One region of the Cupriavidus sp. HE11 genome, then DNA from elsewhere that is predicted to be linked to it. Evidence: predicted binding sites of a transcription regulator. Region 1 holds the regulator's gene; the other holds the start of a gene.
The links. The regulator HrcA, encoded in region 1, represses chaperone genes, less so after heat shock. The targets are predictions, from matches to a motif close to TTAGCACTCNNNNNNNNNGAGTGCTAA.
Positions count from the first base shown of each region.

Region 2: the regulator HrcA is predicted to act here: its motif matches at 2,260-2,286, upstream of groES (co-chaperone GroES).

Region 1 covers NZ_CP184464.1:3,027,388-3,033,072, forward strand. Annotated here, with positions in the region: gene recN (DNA repair protein RecN) at 1-1,298, opposite strand, end outside; gene ACOABP_RS14040 (NAD kinase) at 1,343-2,260, opposite strand; gene hrcA (heat-inducible transcriptional repressor HrcA) at 2,414-3,466, shown strand; gene hemH (ferrochelatase) at 3,579-4,694, shown strand; gene ACOABP_RS14055 (RNA-binding S4 domain-containing protein) at 4,739-5,134, shown strand; gene ACOABP_RS14060 (hypothetical protein) at 5,202-5,357, opposite strand; gene grpE (nucleotide exchange factor GrpE) at 5,646-5,685, shown strand, end outside.
Region 2 covers NZ_CP184464.1:2,656,246-2,661,930, reverse strand. Annotated here, with positions in the region: gene groL (chaperonin GroEL) at 107-1,750, opposite strand; gene groES (co-chaperone GroES) at 1,841-2,131, opposite strand; gene ACOABP_RS12290 (patatin-like phospholipase family protein) at 2,481-4,799, shown strand; gene ACOABP_RS12285 (alpha/beta fold hydrolase) at 4,826-5,685, opposite strand, start outside.

The DNA of each region.
Region 1 (5,685 bases):
GCCAGTTCGCCGCCCGATGCCACGCGCGCCAGCGGCCGTGCACTGACGCCCGCATGGCCGGCGACCAGGAATTCCACCTGTTCCAGCCCATGGCTCTGACCTTCGTCCAGCGGATTCAGGGCCACCGCAAATGTGCCGCCGGCCATCGACAACCCCTGCATGGCATCGGTGACGGCGGCTGACAGTGCGGTGGCGGCCACCTTGCGGGCAGCCGACAGATGCTGGGCCAGCGTCAGGTAGGCGGCACGCGCCGCGGCTTCACGGGCCAGCACCTTGTTGATGTCCTGGGCGGCCTGCAGGTCGTCGAGCTGCTGCCTGCGGGCCAGCAGTTCATCGGGCAATTGCTCCGGCGGCAGCCGGTATTTGCGTGCCGTGGTGTGCAGCGCCTGCATCCGTTCTTCCACGGCCTGTAGCCGCTCGGGGTCCAGTTCGAGCCGGTCGACGTAACGGGTCAGCGAATGGGCGGCCTCGTCAACCTGCACCAGCGCCGGTTCCAGCGCGGCCAGCACGTCGCGCAGGCCCGGGTCGACGTCGGCCAGTTGCTGCAGGCGATGAACCACGCCGTTGAGCACCGATGCCACGGCGCCATCGGATTCGGACAGCGCGTCCAGCGCCGCGCGGCTGCCGTCGATCAGGCTGGCCGCATGCGACAGGCGGTTGTATTCGGACTGGATTTCGTCCCACTCGCCGGCCTGCGGCGCCAGCTTTTCAAGCTCGCCTACCTGCCATTCGAGCCGTTCGCGTTCGAGCTGCATTTCGCGCGACTGGTGTTCCACCGCCTCGCGCTGCGTGCGTGCGGCACGCCAGGCGCGCCAGGACTCCGCCACGGCGCCGGCCTGCTCGGTCAGCCCGGCATGGGCGTCGAACAGGTGGCGCTGGGCGTCCGGGCGCAGCAGTTGCTGGTGTGCGTGCTGGCCATGGATGTCGACAAGCTGGTCGCCCACTTCGCGCAGCTGGGCCAGCGTGGCGGCGGCGCCATTGATGAATGCCTTGCCGCGGCCCGAAGCGTCGACGGTGCGGCGCAGCAGCACGGTATCGTCGTCGCCGGCGAGTTCGCGCTCCGCCAGCCAGGCGTCCAGCGCGGGATGCGTCAGGAAAGTGGCGCTGATGCTGGCGCGGGCCGCGCCTTCACGGACCACGCCGGCATCGGCGCGCTCGCCCAGCACCAGCGCCAGCGCATCGATCAGGATCGACTTGCCGGCGCCGGTTTCGCCGGTGAACACGGTGAAGCCGGCCGAGAAGTCGAGGTCGAGCGTATCGACGATGACGAAATCGCGGATGGACAGGCTGCGCAGCATCTTGAGCGGTAGGTGGCGTCAGGCGGAAACGGGGAAGGGCAGGCTCAGAGCCGGTTGTCTTCGGTCGGGTACTCGTGCCAGTGCAGCTTCTTGCGCAGCGTGGCGTAGTAGTTGTAGCCCAGCGGGTGCAGCAGGTTGACGGTCTTGGCCGAGCGCCGCACGACGATCCGGTCGCCCGGCAGCAGCGACGCCAGCGACTGCATGTCGAAGTTGACGCTGACATCGCGCGCACTGGCCACCTCGATCGTGACCTCGGCATCGTGCGGCAGCACGATCGGCCGGTTCGACAGCGCATGCGGGGCAATCGGCACCAGCACCAGCCCCGACAGCGTGGGATGCAGGATCGGGCCGCCCGCGGCCAGCGCATAGGCGGTGGAGCCGGTGGGCGTGGACACGATCAGGCCGTCCGAACGCTGGTTGTACATGAAATAGCCGTCGACCGAGACGGCCAGTTCGACCATGCCCGAGATGCCCGACCGGTTCACCACCACGTCATTGAACGCCAGCGCCGAGAAAATGACGGCATCGTCGCGGATCACGCGCGATTCCAGCAGCATGCGCGATTCGGCCTCGTAGCGGCCGGCCAGCATTTCGGGCAGTGTCCGGGTGACGTCCTCGAGCGGGATGTCGGTCATGAAGCCCAGCCGGCCGTGATTGACGCCGATCACCGGCACGTTGTGGCCGGCCAGCTGGCGGGCCAGGCCCAGCAGCGTGCCATCGCCCCCCAGCACCACGGCCACGTCGGCCTCGCGGCCGATTTCCTCGGGGCTCAGCACCGGGTAGCCGGTCAGCCCCGTCGCCATGGCCGTCTCGCGCTCGAACACCACATCCTGGCCGTTGCGGGATATGCAGGACGCAAGTTCCTCCAGCGGGCCTTCGATACCGGCGGTCGAGTGCCTGCCCACCAGGGCGACAGTCTTGAACGGAGCGCGCGCGGCGCTGGGCTTTGAGGGGGCAGACATGGCGGGATTAGAACATACCGGCATGACCATTGCCAGCTTCGGCCCGGCGCCGCCGGAAAGGCGCCCGGCGCACCCGTCGCCCGCACCAATCGTCGGGTCAAACACGTGCGGCGGCGCCCGAACGGGCCAGTTTTGATTAAAATCCCCAGCATCATGGACGAACGTTCTAAAACGCTGCTCAAGACCCTGATCGAGCGCTACATCGCCGAAGGGCAGCCCGTGGGCTCGCGGACCCTGTCGAAGTACTCGGGTCTGGACCTGTCGCCGGCCACCATCCGCAATGTGATGTCGGACCTCGAGGAAATGGGATTCATTGCCAGCCCGCATACGTCGGCAGGCCGCATTCCCACGCCCCGTGGCTACCGGCTGTTCGTCGACACCATGCTGACCGCGCGCCCGCTGGAAGGCCCGCCGGGCCTGAGCGCCGAGCTGGCCGACCTGAAGGACCAGATCCAGGGCCAGATGGCAAGCCAGCAGCTGGGCCCGCAGCGCATGATCACGGCGGCCGCCCATACGCTGTCGAACCTGTCGCGCTTTGCCGGCGTGGTGATGACGCCACGGCGCGCCCAGGCGTTCCGGCAGGTGGAATTCATGCGGCTGTCGGACAAGCGCATCCTGCTGATCATCGTCAGCCCCGAAGGCGACGTGCAGAACCGCATCATCCAGACCGAGCTGTCCTATACGCCGGCCCAGCTGATCGAGGCCGCCAACTTCTTCAACACCCACTATGCAGGCATGAGCTTCAACGCCGTGCGCGACCACCTGCGTGGTGAACTGCAGGCGCTTCGGCGCGACATGTCGTCGCTGATGCAGGCGGCGGTGGAGGCCGGCAGCAACGCCATGGCCGAGGACAACGTCGAGCAGGTGTTCATCTCGGGCGAACGCCGCCTGCTGGAAGTGGAAGACCTGTCGTCGAGCATGGACAAGCTGCGCCGGCTCTTCGACGTGTTCGAGCACAAGACCAGTCTGCTGCAGCTGCTGGACGTGTCCAGCCACGCCCAGGGCGTGCAGATCTTCATTGGCGGCGAGAGCCAGCTCGTGCCGCTGGAAGACATGGCCGTCATCACGGCGCCCTACGAGGTGGATGGCCAGATCGTTGGCACGCTGGGCGTGATCGGCCCGACCCGCATGGCCTACGAGCGGGTGATCCCGATCGTCGACATCACGGCCAGGCTGCTGTCCAGCGCGCTGAGCCAGAACTCCTGATGCGGTGCCGGTGTCTGTCCTCTACGGGCCGGACACCGCCGGCCGGCTACCATTCCACTTTCCAGACCGAATTCCCGATTGCCAGCGCCCCGGCATCAGAAACCGAAACCCCATGACGTTTTCGCCTGAACCGGCATACCAGCACGGCCAGCCGCCGCGCACCGCGATCCTGCTGATCAACCTCGGCACCCCCGATGCCCCCACGCCCAAGGCGGTGGGCCGCTACCTGAAGGCGTTCCTGTCCGATCCGCGCGTGGTGGAAATCCCGCGCCTGGCCTGGCTGCCTATCCTGCATGGGCTAATCCTGCCGTTCCGTTCGCGGGCGTCGGCCATGAAATACGAGTCGATCTGGCTGCGCGAGGCGCATATGACCGGATCGCCGCTACTGGTCCACACCGAGCGCCAGGCGCATGCGCTGCAACTGCTGATGCAGAAGCTGGGGCATGACGTGACCGTGGCCTGCGCCATGCGCTACGGCAATCCGTCGATCGGCTCGGTCATGGAAGCGCTGCGCCGGCAGGGCACCGAGCAGATCCTGGTGCTGCCGCTCTATCCGCAGTTCTCGGGCACCACCACGGCCACCGCCTTCGACGAGCTGTTCCGGGTACTGGGCGGCTGGCGCAACCAGCCGGAATTGCGGTTGATCAAGCACTTTCATGATCATCCGGCCTATATCGCGGCACTGGACGCCCAAGTTCGGGCGTACTGGACGCACCACGGGGTGCCGGACTTCGCGCGTGGCGACAAGCTGATCCTGTCGTTCCACGGCCTGCCGCGCCGGTTGCTGGACCTGGGCGATCCCTATCATTGCGAATGCCTGAAGACGGGCCGGCTGCTCGGCGAGGCGCTGGGCCTGCAACCGGGCCAATATCAGGTGACGTTCCAGTCGCGCTTTGGCAAGGCCGAATGGCTGCAGCCCTATACGGCGCCGACGCTGACGGAACTCGGCAAGGTCGGGACGCAGCGCGTGGATGTGTTCTGTCCTGGCTTTCCGGCCGATTGCATCGAAACGCTTGAGGAAATTGCGATGGAAGGGCAAAGCGAGTTCCGGGTGGCGGGCGGCCAGGATTTCCATTTCATTCCATGCATGAATGATTCCGAGCCCTGGATCGCCGGTTTGGCCGACATTGCCCTGCAACATCTGCAAGGCTGGCCGCTGGGCGTGCCACATCCGCACGAACTGGAGGCGCGCCGCAGCCGTGCCCAGACGCGCGGCGCGGCGGCCTGAGCGATGGCAGGGCGGGCAGCAAGGGAGTCGGGAAGGATTTGACGATGCAAGTGGATTTTGAGGCAGGTGCGCGGATGCGCATCGACAAGTGGCTGTGGTGCGCGCGGTTCTTCAAGACGCGCTCGCTGGCGGCCGATGCGGTGGAGCGCGGCCGGGTGACGGTGAATGGCCAGCCGGTCAAGAATTCGCGGGAAGTGAAGCCTGGCGATACGGTGGTGCTGGAAGCCCACCAGCAGCGCTGGGAAGTGATGGTCAAGGGCGTGCCGGCGTCGCGCGGCGCGGCCCCCATTGCCCAGAGTACCTACGAGGAAACGCCGGAAAGCCAGTCCCGGCGCCAGGCGGAGTCAGACCGGCGGCGCATGCAGCCCGAGCCGACCGCCGAACTGCAGGGGCGTCCGACCAAGCGCGACCGGCGCCGGATCGACAATTTCAGAGGATAGGGAATCGGAAATGGCAGGAATCCCGCCACGGCATGGCTGCCGCAGCCGGATCGCGCGGAAGGGGAAGTCAGCGGACGTACTGCACGAGGTAATGCTTGAACACGGCCTTGCCGCTGCCATACTCGGTGTCGCGCGGCGCCACCGCTTCGGACAGACAGATAAAGGCCGTCATCGCCGACAGGACGGCGACCAGGCAGAACGTCACGACTGGTAGCTTGTGCATGGTGAAGCGTCCTAAAGATGCACCAAATTGATCCACCTTTTTGCTCCCGTTATTTTTGTCATTTTTTCCTGTATTGAATCTTAGTGTTTGCGTTGCAGCAAATCAATGAACACCAGATTGCATGAAACAGGCCTTTGTAACGGCGTATTTCGGGGTCTCTGAACCCGCACACTTGAAAAACTGGAAGCGCGGCGCCATGTGCGGCTAGACTTGCCGATTGGCATCCGATCCACCCCTCGGTCCGCAGTCAGCGCGGGCTGCGGTTTTGCATTTTTGATACGAATCGACATGGAAGAACAGAATCAGACGCCAGATACGAACACGCAGC
Region 2 (5,685 bases), 370 kb from region 1:
TCGCCGCCCTGCCCTGCGCCAGCCCCACAAACAAAAACCCCCGAGGGCGCGAGCCCTCGGGGGTTTCTTGACAGTCAGGCCGTCTGGCCCGGCAGTCCGGCGTGATTTACATCATGCCGTCCATGCCGCCCATGCCGCCCATGCCGCCCGGCATTGCCGGAGCCGACTCTTCCTTCGGCGTTTCGGCAACGGCGCAGTCGGTCGTCAGCATCAGCGAAGCCACCGAAGCAGCGTTCTGCAGCGCGGTGCGGGTCACCTTGGTCGGGTCCAGCACGCCCATTTCCACCAGGTCGCCGTACTCGCCCGAGGCAGCGTTGTAACCGTAGTTACCCTTGCCTTCGATGACCTTGGCCACCACGACCGAAGCTTCTTCACCAGCGTTCAGCACGATCTGGCGCAGCGGCTCTTCCATGGCGCGCAGCACGATCTTGATACCGGCGTTCTGGTCCGGGTTTTCACCTTGCAGACCCGAGATGGCAGCGCGGGCGCGCAGCAGGGCCACACCGCCGCCGGGGACGATACCTTCTTCCACGGCAGCGCGGGTGGCGTGCAGTGCATCTTCCACGCGGGCCTTCTTTTCCTTCATTTCGACTTCGGTGGCAGCGCCAACCTTGATCACGGCAACACCGCCGGCCAGCTTGGCCACGCGCTCTTGCAGCTTTTCACGGTCGTAGTCCGAAGTGGCTTCTTCGATCTGGGCACGGATCTGCTTCACGCGGCCTTCGATCGCCGATGCGTCACCAGCGCCGTCGATGATGATGGTGTTTTCCTTGCCGATCTCGATGCGCTTGGCCTGGCCCAGGTCCTGCAGCGTGGCCTTTTCCAGCGTCAGGCCGATTTCCTCGGCGATCACCGTGCCGCCCGTCAGGATGGCGATGTCTTCCAGCATGGCCTTGCGGCGGTCGCCGAAGCCCGGAGCCTTCACGGCGGCGGTCTTCAGGATGCCACGGATGTTGTTCACCACCAGCGTGGCCAGGGCTTCGCCTTCCACGTCTTCGGCGATGATCAGCAGCGGGCGGCCAGCCTTGGCCACTTGCTCCAGCACCGGCAGCAGGTCACGAATGTTCGAGACCTTCTTGTCGAACAGCAGAACGAACGGGCTGTCCAGCTGAACAACCTGCTTTTCCGGGTTGTTGATGAAGTACGGCGACAGGTAGCCGCGGTCGAACTGCATGCCTTCCACGACTTCCAGCTCGTCGGCCAGCGACTTGCCGTCTTCAACCGTGATCACGCCTTCCTTGCCGACCTTGTCCATGGCTTCGGCGATGCGCTCGCCGATCGAGGCGTCGCTGTTTGCCGAGATCGCGCCAACCTGGGCGATTTCCTTGCTGGTCGTGGTCGGCTTGCTCAGCTTCTTCAGCTCTTCCACGGCCGAACCGACAGCCTTGTCGATACCGCGCTTCAGGTCCATCGGGTTCATGCCGGCGGCCACGAACTTCATGCCTTCGCGGACGATCGACTGGGCCAGAACGGTAGCGGTGGTGGTACCGTCACCGGCGTTGTCGCTGGTCTTGGAAGCCACTTCCTTGACCATCTGGGCGCCCATGTTCTGCAGCTTGTCCTTCAGCTCGATTTCCTTGGCCACGGACACACCGTCCTTGGTCACGGTCGGGCCGCCGAAGCTGCGCTCCAGCACCACGTTGCGACCCTTCGGGCCCAGCGTCACCTTCACTGCGTTGGCGAGAATGTTCACGCCTTCAACCATCTTGGCACGTGCGGCGTCGCCGAACACTACGTCTTTTGCTGCCATGTCTTGAATCTCCGAATCTGGATAGATCGCCCCGCGCGCATGGCGGGACGTTCAGGAATCTGGGGTTTTGTCTGGTGAGACAGGCGTCGATTACTTGTTGACGACAGCCATGATGTCTTCTTCGCGCATGACCAGCAGTTCCTGGCCATCCACCTTCACGCCCTGGCCGGCATACTTGCCGAACAGCACGCGGTCACCCACCTTCACGTCGAGGGCAATGTTGTTGCCCTTGTCATCCTTCTTGCCCGGGCCAATGGCGAGCACTTCGCCTTGATCCGGCTTCTCGGCTGCATTGTCGGGAATCACGATGCCGGACGCGGTCTTGGTTTCATTGTCCAGACGCTTCACGATCACACGGTCGTGCAGAGGACGCAGGTTCATACGGACTCCTAAATACAAAAAAGTGAGTTTTGATTCACAAAATGGCCGATTGTCGAGGCGATCAACGCCAGCCGGCAACGGCCATCAGGTTTTCGGGTATACCGCAGGGGCGGGGCGCCAACTGACTGTTAGCACTCTCCCCCAGCGAGTGCTAATTATAGGGACGGGGTATTGCGTTTTCAAGACGCGGGCTGAATGGGGGTTTTCCCGTATGCAGCGATTTTTTTCTCGCCGGCCGGCCAGATCGCCACTTCTGCGCCCTTCCCCCTGACAATGTCCACGAAAAGTCCCGCTGCCACGTTGGCAGACGGGTTCGCCACCGCCGTCCGCCTTTTCCGAAGTCACCGTCATGTTTCGCCAACCCAATGCGCCGCGCCGTGCCCCGCCAGGGTGGGCGGTCCTGTTCGGTCTGTTCCTGATCGGCCTGTTGTCCTGGCAGCACGCCCTCGCGGCCTGCGGCGCCGAAGCGGCCAATGGTGCCCCCGGCACCCCGGCTGCCCGGCCGCGCATCGGCCTGGTGCTGTCCGGCGGTGGCGCGCGGGGCTACGCCCATATTGGCGTGCTCAAGGCCCTGGAACAGATGCACGTGCCCGTGGACTGCATCGCCGCGACCAGCATGGGGGCGGTGGTCGGCGGGCTGTACGCGAGCGGCATCGGGGCCGACGAGCTTGAGACCCGGCTGTCCCGGGTCAATCTCAGCGACATCGTGTTCGACCGCAACGAACGCGCGCAACTGCCACAGACGCTGCGGGAAGACAGTTTCCAGTATCCGATCGGCATCTCGGCCGGGGTGGGCAAGGACGGCGTCAAGCTGCCGATCGGGCTGGTACAGGGCAACAAGCTGCTGACCCTGCTGCAGGACTGGACGTCGGCATGGCCCGGCGATGTCGACTTCAACACGCTGCCGGTGCCTTTCCGGACGATCGCCACCGACCTTGGCACCGGTGCGCCCGTGGTGCTGGACCACGGCTCGCTGCCCCGCGCCATCCGCGCCAGCGCCGCCGTGCCCGGTCTGTTCGCGCCGTTCGCGGTGAACGGGCGCACGCTGATCGATGGCGGCCTGGTCAGCAACCTGCCGGTGCAGATGGCGCGCGACATGGGCGCCGACATCGTGATCGCCGTCAATGTGGCCACCCCGCTCGACGATCCGGCCACGCTCGACTCCCCCGCCGCGGTCACGCAGCAGATGGTGACGATCCTGACCAACCAGAACGTGGCAACGCAAAAGTCGCTGCTGGGGCCGCGCGACGTGCTGCTGGAGCCCGACCTGGGCAAGCTGTCCTTCGCCGATTTCTCGCACGCCGGCGACGGCATCGGGCTCGGCTACGCGTCCGCCACCGCCATCGCGCCCCGGCTGGCCGCGCTGGCCCTGCCGCGCGAGGCATGGGACCAGTACATCGCGGCGCGCGCCACGCACGTGGCCGCCATGGAGCCGCACCGCGTCGATGCCATCGAGGTCCATACCTCGGGCCGTATCCCGGCATCGTACGTGCGGAAGTACCTGCGCGTGCGCGAAGGCGACCGCTATGACACGGCCGCCGTCAACCACGACCTGACGCAGTTGTCGACCAGCGGCGACTTCGAAAGCGTGACGCAGGAACTGGTGACCGAGAACGGCCGTTCGGTGCTCAAGGTGGAGGCGCAGGAAAAATCATGGGGCCCGCAGTTCCTGCTGTTCGGCTTTGGCCTGTCCACCACGTTCGACGGCAAGGGCGCCTTCAACCTGCAGCTTGGCCACCGCTACCCGTGGCTGACGCAGGGCGGGCTCGAATGGCGCAACGACATCGTGCTGGGCAGCAACCAGGCGAAATGGCACACCGAACTGCGCCAGCCCGTATTCGACCGCCTGGGCTTCTATATCGCGCCCTATCTGGAATACGCCCGCAAGCATGTCGATATCTACCCGGACAACGGCGACAAACGCAATGCCACGCCGCTGACGGCCGTGCGCGTGGAAACGGCCCAGGCCGGTGTCGACTTCGGGCTGCCGATCGGCCGCCTGGGCGAGTTCCGGGTCGGCGCGAACTACCAGCAGGTGCGCTACGACTCCGACTACCTGCTGGCCGGCACGCCCAACGGCCGGTTCAGCGCCCGGGTGCGCCAGCCGGTGGTACGCGCCCAGCTGACCATCGACCAGCTCGACGACCCGCTCTTCCCGCGCAAGGGCTATTACCTGTATGCGGTGAACCAGCTGTCGTTCGGCGGCGTCGACAACAGCTTCGACGACGCGCACGCCAAGGCGCTGTGGGCCGGCAGCTACGGCCGCCACACGCTGAACCTGGCCGCCGAAGGTGCCATGACCTACAACGACCACCGCTCGAACAACAGCGTCAGCGGTGGCCTGGGCTTCACGCTGGGCGGATTCCAGCGGCTGTCCGCCTATGCGCCGGACCAGTTCTCGGGCAACTACCTGCTGTACGGCCGCGTGACCTACCTGAACGAACTGCGTGAATTCACGCTGCCCGGGCTGCGCACCACGGTCTTCGGCACCAGCCTGGAAGTGGGCGATGTCTGGCTCAGGCGGCGCAATTTCGGCAGCGGCCCGTACAAGTCCAGCGCCAGTGCGTTCATCGGCGGGAACAGCTTGATCGGGCCGCTCTACTTCGGCTTTGCGGCAGCCCCGGCGGGCGTCTGGAATATCTACCTGCAGCTGGGCCGCGTGTTCTGACCGGCGCCGGGCACCGGGTCAGGTGCTCAGACCGCCTGGCCGGCCAGCGCCGCCGGGCTGGCGGCCGCCATCGCCGAGCGGTATTCGACAGCGGCGATGCGGCCATTGCGCAGCTGCAGCGTCTGGGTGCCATGGCCCTGCATCGGCGTGCCGTCGAACAGATAGGACACGCTGATATCGACCTCGACGATCTGGCCGTCGACACGCGGTGCGCCCACCACTTCGATCCGGATCGTGTCGCCGGTCAGTTGCTCCAGGCGCTGGAACAGCGCGATGACGGCCTCGCGGTCGCCATATTCGCCCGCCAGCGGGTGATCGCCCACGTGGCGCCAGACGATAGCCGGATCGAGCTGCGGATAGATGGCCTCGAAATGGCGCCTGGTCAGCGCGGCCAGGTAATCGTGCACCAGCGCCTGCACGGCCTCGGCCGGCATGGGCGCCTCCACGGCGCGGCGCGTGCGCACGCGCCCGGCGGCCGCATCGAGCCCGAGGAACCCGGCCACGCTGGCCATCACCTGTTCGCGGTCGTTGTCCACGCAGATCATGTGGTAGCTGTTCTCGACCACCACGCCCTGGGCCTGCGGCACGTTCGCCAGCAGGAAGTCGGCCGACCGCACCGATGTCAGTTCGTCCTCGCGCGCATGCACCACCAGCGTCGGGCAGGCCACGCGCCGCGCGCCGTCCAGCACCCAGCGTCGCAGGCGGTCCACCTGGCGGATGCAGGTCAGCGGCACCCAGCGGTAGTGGAAGTTGTCGCCGCGCTCGAACTTGGCCTTGACGATGGCGCGCACCAGGTCGTTCTTGATGCCGAACGGCTCGTTCTCTTCGACCTTGATGCGGGTCGGCAGTATCGGCAGGTGGTAGACCACGTGGCGCAGCCAGCGGT